Linked DNA regions of Victivallis lenta. The protein of the gene in region 1 interacts with the protein of each later gene in a pairwise test. Links are inferred from orthologs where the notes say so. Each region holds a gene or a part of one and is shown in the gene's direction. Other genes may lie near its edges.

Evidence for each region.
Region 2: the proteins of FYJ85_RS18380 (region 1) and leuS interact in binary tests that used the Escherichia coli proteins (3 or more experiments, as listed by UniProt). The link is inferred for Victivallis lenta from one-to-one orthologs.

The regions. Positions count from the first base shown.
Region 1 is NZ_VUNS01000027.1:17,286-20,905, reverse strand. Bases 462-3,344 are described here. They hold FYJ85_RS18380 (helix-hairpin-helix domain-containing protein), read left to right. Parts: upstream 462-899; coding sequence 900-2,789; downstream 2,790-3,344. Other genes in these bases: FYJ85_RS18375 (heparinase II/III family protein), read left to right, coding at 3,048-3,344; FYJ85_RS18385 (aspartate-semialdehyde dehydrogenase), read right to left, coding at 462-782. Also shown: more of FYJ85_RS18385, read right to left, coding at 1-461; more of FYJ85_RS18375, read left to right, coding at 3,345-3,620. UniProt on the Escherichia coli protein: DNA ligase that catalyzes the formation of phosphodiester linkages between 5'-phosphoryl and 3'-hydroxyl groups in double-stranded DNA using NAD as a coenzyme and as the energy source for the reaction.
Region 2 is NZ_VUNS01000002.1:414,013-417,464, forward strand. What follows is about bases 369-3,452. They hold leuS (leucine--tRNA ligase), read left to right. Parts: upstream 369-674; coding sequence 675-3,230; downstream 3,231-3,452. Other genes in these bases: FYJ85_RS03720 (TIGR03905 family TSCPD domain-containing protein), read left to right, coding at 369-510; FYJ85_RS03730 (LacI family DNA-binding transcriptional regulator), read right to left, coding at 3,295-3,452. Outside these bases: FYJ85_RS03715 (lysophospholipid acyltransferase family protein), read right to left, coding at 1-61; more of FYJ85_RS03720, read left to right, coding at 244-368.

The DNA.
Region 1 (3,620 bases):
CGCGCCTCTTCCGGCGTAATATCGTTCTCGAACTCAAGGTTCAGCGCCTCGGAATGCGCGCGCAGCACCGGAATCCGCACGCAGGTGCAGGAGACCAGCAGTTCCGGCAGGTGCAGCATCTTGCGCGACTCGTTCAGCATCTTCAGCTCTTCCTTCGTGTAGCCGTTCTCCTTGAACGCATCGATGTGCGGAATCAGGTTGAACGCGATCTGGTGCGCGAACGCAACCGGATTGACCGCCTTGCCGTCGAGCACCTCGCGGGCCTGCACGATCAGCTCGTGCATCCCTTTCGCGCCGGCGCCGCTGGCGGCCTGATAGGTCGCCGCGACGATGCGCCTGAGCCCCTTCGCACGGTGCAGCGGAGCGACCGCGACGAGCATGATCGCCGTCGTGCAGTTCGGATTCGCAATCACGCCCTTGTGCAGTTTGATATCCTCGGCGTTGACTTCGGGAACAACGAGCGGAACGTCGTCGTCCATGCGGAACGCGCTCGAGTTGTCGATCATGACCGCGCCGGATTCGACCACGAACGGCCGGTACTCGCGGGAGATGTCGCCGCCCGCGCTGAACAGCGCGATGTCGACGCCCTTGAACGAGTCGTGCGTCATCTCCTCGATGACCACGTCCTCGCCCTTGAACTTCATCGTCTTGCCGGCGGAACGGGCGGAAGCCAGAAGTTTGAGGTTCTTCACCGGGAAATTCCGCTTTTCGAGCGTCTTGACCATTTCGACGCCGACCGCACCGGTCGCACCCGCGACCGCAACATTGAATCCGTTCGCCATACTGTTTCCTCCTTTGGGAATTGACACATACATCTTATTACTATACAACACCCTTGAAAAATTGCAATATCATGGTTATATTGGGACTCATGATTTTTTGAAAAAAAGGAACCGTTCATGATGGATACGCGGAATTTCGATGCCGGAAAGCTGACGCTGCCCGAGCTCGTTGCACTGATCGAATATCATAACCGCCGCTACTGGGAACTCGGGGAGCCAGAGATTCCGGATGCGCGCTACGACGAACTCATGCGGGCGCTCGCCGGACTCGACCCCGGGAATGAGCTCCTCACCCGGGTCTATGCCCCGGCGGTCGCCGGCAGCGGCAAGGTGCGCCACAGAAATCCGATGCTGTCGCTCGACAAGGCGTACTCGCTCGAAGAGGTTCTGAAATGGGCGGACAAATACGCGCGTACTCCGGATGAACCGCTGCTGGTCGAGCCGAAGTACGACGGCATTTCCGCCGGTTACGACGGCCGGATTCTTTCGACCCGCGGCGACGGCGAACTCGGGGAGAACATCACGGCCAAGCTGCCGCTCATCGAGCTTGAGACGGCCGGTTACCGGGGGCCGCTCGACCGGCCGGTGCGCGGCGAACTCGTGATCCGCGACGACGACTTCCGCAATCTTTACAGCCATATTTACAAAAAAGGCGGAGGCACCTACAAGAATTCCCGCAACGCGGTGGCCGGCATCATGGGGCTCAAGGAGATCGACGAGATGATCGCACAGAAGGCGAAAATCACGCTGGTCGATTACAACATGGTCTCCTTCCGGGTCAGGCTTTCGGAACTCGCGGACCGGTGGGAGGGGCTGCTTGCCGAGCTCGCGGCGCTGCCGTACCCGCAGGACGGCGTGGTGCTGAAGCTCGCCGACACCGCCTACGAAGCCTCGCTCGGCAGCACGGCGCATCATCCGCGCGGACAGATCGCCTACAAATTCACGAACATCCGGCGCACCACGAAGCTGCTCGATGTCGAATGGAGCTTCGGCAAGAACTGCCTGACCCCGGTGGCGCATCTCGAACCGGTTGAAATCTCCGGGACGACGATCAAACGCGCGACGCTGCACAACGTGCAGAACATCCTCGAACTCGGCATCGAAATCGGCGACACGGTCACGGTCGAACGGGCCGGCGACGTGATTCCGTACATCGTCAGCTCCGAGCCCGGCGCGGAGCGCCGTTCGCCGCTCATCGAAAACTGCCCGTGCTGCGGAACCGGGCTCGTGCGGCGCGGCCCCGAGCTCTGCTGCCCGAATCCGGACTGCTTCGAAACCGAGCTGCAGCGCCTCGCGGCCGCGGTCCGCAACCTCGGCATCGAACGGCTCGGAGAACCGACGCTGCGCAAACTCATGGAGAACTCCGGCGTGAAGCATCTCGCCGACCTGTTCGAACTCAAGGTCATGGATATCCTGAAGCTCGAAGGATTCGCGGCAAAATCCGCCGCAAACCTGATCGAAGAGATTCAGAAAGCGCGCGTGGTCAACGACTACCAGCTGCTCGCGGCGCTGAACATCCCGAACATCGGCGCGAACGTCGCGAAGGTGATCTTCGCGCATACCGACTTCGCGGGGCTGCGGAAGATGAATGTGGAAGAGCTCAGCGCGATTCCGGGGATCGGCCCGGAACGCGCCCAGGCACTGGTCCGCGAGCTGGCCGCCCAGTCGGAGTATCTCGACGAACTGCTCGGAGCAGTAAAGCTCATTCACGCTGCGCCGGAGCCGGAAGAGCGCCCGACCGTCTGCTTCACCGGCAAAATGCCCGAGAAGCGCAGTTACTACGAAAAACTCGCCGAAGCGCACGGCTACGCCGCAGCGGACGATGTGAATTCGCACCTCTCGCTGCTGGTCGCCGCGGATGTGAACGACACGAGCAGCAAGCTTAAAAAGGCCGCGAAACTCGGAATCCGCATCGTCTCCCTCGACGGCTTCCTGCGCGAACTCGAGGGCGCTGCCGCCCCGGAGCCGGAGGAACCGCCCGAAGGCCAGCTTGAACTGGGGCTGTAGCGGCTCCTGCAGCGCAATATCCATCGTGGGGGAATGCCGGGATTCTTCGGCGGCCTTTCTCCCTATTTTTTCGTCGGCAGACCGAACGTTTCCCGAATTTTTCCCGCTTTGCCCCGCCCGGAACCGGACGCCTCCCGCCATAATGACGATTTTTTTGCGGGAGAGCTATTGACATTTCATTCAAAATCGATCATAATATTAATACAGCGATACAGTTTACCGGTGCGGTCTTCCGCCTTTCATCTAAGGAGAATCAGAATGTCGGTCCGATCCTGTGCGAACATGCTGCGGAAACATTTCGCCGTCTTTTCCTCCGTATGCTTTTCCTCCGTATGCTTTTCCGCCGCCGTTTTTGCGGCGGCCCCGGCGGAGGAGTTCGAGGCGCTTCCGGTGACCGACCGCCATTTCGCAGCTCTCCGGCAGGAGCACCCGCGGCTGTTCCTGCCGGGAAACTTCGACACGCTGACTTCCGCCTACCGCGACAGTTACTGGGGAAGGCGGTTCGGAAACCGGATGCTTCACGATGCGGAACAGCTGCTTGCCATGCCTCCCCTCCCCCGCCGGATGATCGGGCGGCGGCTGCTGAAAACATCGCAGGCCGAGGTGCGGCGGATCGGGCTGCTGGCTACAGCTTTCCGCCTCACCGGAGAACGCAGATTCGCGGAACGCGCCCGAGCCGAAATGCTGGCGGTCTGCGCATACGACGACTGGAATCCGGCCCATTTTCTGGACGTCGCCGAAATGACCTTCGCGCTCGCGCTCGGTTATGACTGGCTCCACGACACGCTTCCGCCGGAGGAGCGCGACACGATTGCATCCGCCATTCTCGAA
Region 2 (3,452 bases), on another replicon or contig:
AGAACGGGTAATATTCCGCGTAAATTCTGAACTTGCTTTTTTCTTTTTTCTCTTTTGCCATAGGTTTCAATAGCCGTGTTGTTGACGAACCGGTACATGTCACGTATATTATGGTAATATACATCGATTTTCCGAATCATCCAGCATTTTTCTGCGAATAAGCCGGAAAACCGGTTAAAAAATCGTTTCGAATCAGAAACGCAGGATCATTTATCGGGTAACAGTGAAAAGCGGAAAGTTAAAATGACCTATCAGTTCCAGACCAGCGATCTTGTTTGCAGCCGCATGATTGAAATCGAGCTCGACGACCGCGGCGAACGCGTGAAACGCGTTCAGTTCGTCGGCGGCTGCCCCGGCAATCTGGCCGGAATCGGCCGGCTCGCCGCCGGGATGACGCCGGAAGAGCTCATCGACCGGCTGCAGGGCATCCGCTGCGGCGGCAAGCCGACCTCGTGTCCGGACCAGCTGGCGACGGCGCTCCGGGAGATCGCGGCGAAGAAGAACGCCTGATGCGGCCGGCGGGGCGGCTTTTCCGGGCGCGCTGCGGGAACGGAGAAGGGCGTCTCTTCTCCGTTCCCGGATTTTTCGGGGGAAAGTTGGACAACGGCCCGAAATGCGTGTATGTTAATTGCAAATTGTCTGTTTGAAACATCGATTACGGCAAAGGGATGAAAATGGCAAGCGAATACGATTTTTCGGCCATCGAAAAGAAGTGGCAGAAGTACTGGGAGGAGAATCAGACCTTCAAAGCGGTCGATTTCTCCCCGAAACCGAAATATTACTGCCTCGACATGTTTCCGTATCCGTCCGGCGCGGGGCTCCACGTCGGCCATCCGGAAGGGTACACCGCGACCGACATCCTCTGCCGCTACCGCCGCATGAAGGGGTTCAACGTCCTGCATCCGATGGGGTGGGATGCGTTCGGTCTCCCGGCCGAGCAGTACGCGATCGAAACCGGAACGCACCCGGAGATCACAACCGAAAAGAACGTGGACAACTTCCGCCGCCAGATCAAGGCGCTCGGCTTCTCGTACGATTGGAGCCGCGAAATCAATACGACCCGTCCGGCCTACTTCAAATGGACGCAGTGGATTTTTTCGCAGCTCCATAAGAAGGGTCTCGCCTATCTCGATGAAATTCCGGTGAACTGGTGCCCGGCGCTCGGGACCGTGCTGGCGAACGAGGAGGTCATCAACGGCCTCTCCGAGCGCGGCAGCCACCCGGTGATCCGCCGCCCGATGAAGCAGTGGATGCTGCGCATCACCGAATACGCCGAACGGCTCCTGAACGATCTCGACGAACTCGACTGGCCGGAAGGCGTCAAGGAGATGCAGCGCAACTGGATCGGCAAATCCACCGGCGCCGAGGTGAAGTTCATGACCACCGCCGGAGAAGCGGTCACGGTTTACACGACCCGCCCGGATACGCTCTTCGGCGCGACTTACATGGTTCTCGCTCCGGAGCATCCGCTCGTCGACGCGCTGACCACGCCGGACCGCAAAGCCGAAGTCGATGCGTACCGCGAGGCGGCCGCGAAGAAGAGCGAACTCGCCCGCACCGGCGAAAACAGCGAGAAAACCGGCGCCTTCACCGGCGCTTACGCGACCAACCCGGTTGACGGGCGGCAGATTCCGATCTGGATCGCCGACTATGTGCTGGTTTCGTACGGAACCGGTGCGATCATGGCGGTTCCGGCACACGACACGCGAGATTTCGAGTTTGCCAGAACCTTCAATCTTCCGGTCGTCTGCATCATTGAGCCCGATCCGGAAGCGGCGAAAGCCGAAAACGTCGACGTCGAAGCCGTTCACCGCGGCGAAGCGTGCTGGACCGGCGAAGGAAAACTCATCCATTCGTCGAACGGCGACGGGTTGAAGCTCGACGGCCTCTCGGTCGCCGAATCGAAGCCCGCCGCGACCCGCTGGCTCGAAGAGCGCGGACTCGGCAGGGAAGCGGTTAAATACAAGCTGCGCGACTGGCTCTTCAGCCGCCAGCGCTACTGGGGCGAGCCGTTCCCGATCATCCACTACGAGGACGGTTCGATCGAGCTGGTGAATTCCGACGAACTGCCGGTCGACCTGCCCGAAATGGAGGATTTCAAGCCCGCCGGCGACGGCGAGCCGCCGCTTTCGAAAGCGAAGGATTGGCTGAACTACACCGACCCGAAAACCGGCCGCCGGGGAAAACGCGAAACGAACACCATGCCGCAGTGGGCCGGTTCGTGCTGGTACTACCTGCGCTATATCGACCCCGACAACGCCGAACAGGCGTGGGACCCGGCGAAGGAGAAATACTGGATGCCGGTCGACCTCTACGTCGGCGGCGCCGAACACGCGGTGCTGCATCTGCTTTACGCCCGTTTCTGGCACAAGGTGCTGTTCGATCTCGGGCTGGTTTCGACCAAAGAGCCGTTCCGGAAGCTGATCAACCAGGGCATGATCCTCGGCGTCAGCTACAAGGACAGACGCGGCGCGCTGGTTCCGACCGACCAGGTCGAATTCACGCCGGCGGGACCGGTCCGGAAGAGCGACGGCGAAGCGCTGGTCGAGTTCCCGGCCAAAATGTCGAAGTCGCTGCGCAACGTCATCAATCCCGATGACGTGATCCGCGAATACGGCGCCGATTCGATGCGCATGTACGAGATGTTCATGGGGCCGCTCGAAGCGACCAAGCCGTGGAGCACGAAGGGCGTGGAGGGCGTCTTCCGGTTCCTGAAACGGGCGCACCGCATGTTTCAGGAAGCCGAAATCGTCGATGTCCCCTGCACGAAGGATCAGCAGCGGCTGCTGCACGCGACGATCAAGAAGGTTTCGCAGGATCTGGACAGCTTCGGCTTCAATACCGCGATCAGCCAGCTCATGATCTTCCTGAACGAGTTCTCGAAGCTCGACAAGCTGCCGCGCGAGGCGGCGGAAAAGTTCGTGCTTCTGCTGTCGCCGTTCGCGCCGCATCTCGGCGAAGAGCTCTGGCAGCAGCTCGGCCACGAAAACACGCTGGCCTACGAACCGTGGCCGGAATGGGACGAGGCCGTGCTGAAGCTCGACGAAGTCGAAATTCTGGTTCAGGTGCTCGGCAAGCCGAAGGCGCGCCTCATGATGCCGGTCGACGCCGCGCAGGAGCAGGCGGAGAAAATCGCGCTCGCCGCGCCGGAAGTGCAGGCCGCGCTCAACGGCAAACCCGTGAAGAAGGTCATCTTCGTCCCGAAGCGTCTGCTGAATATCGTAATTTAATCCCCGGCGGAAGCGCGGGAGCGGGGGAAGGCGGCCTCCCCTCCCCCCGCGGACCGGCGGAAACTCACCGCGATACCGTCCTGACCGAACCGGCCCTGACCAGGCGGACGGCGACGTTGGTGTGGATGGGGGAGCGGGTCTGGAGAACCGGGCGGGTCGTGACGTAATATTCGACCCAGTCGAGAATATCCTGCGGAACGAATTCGATCCGGTCGAACGGAT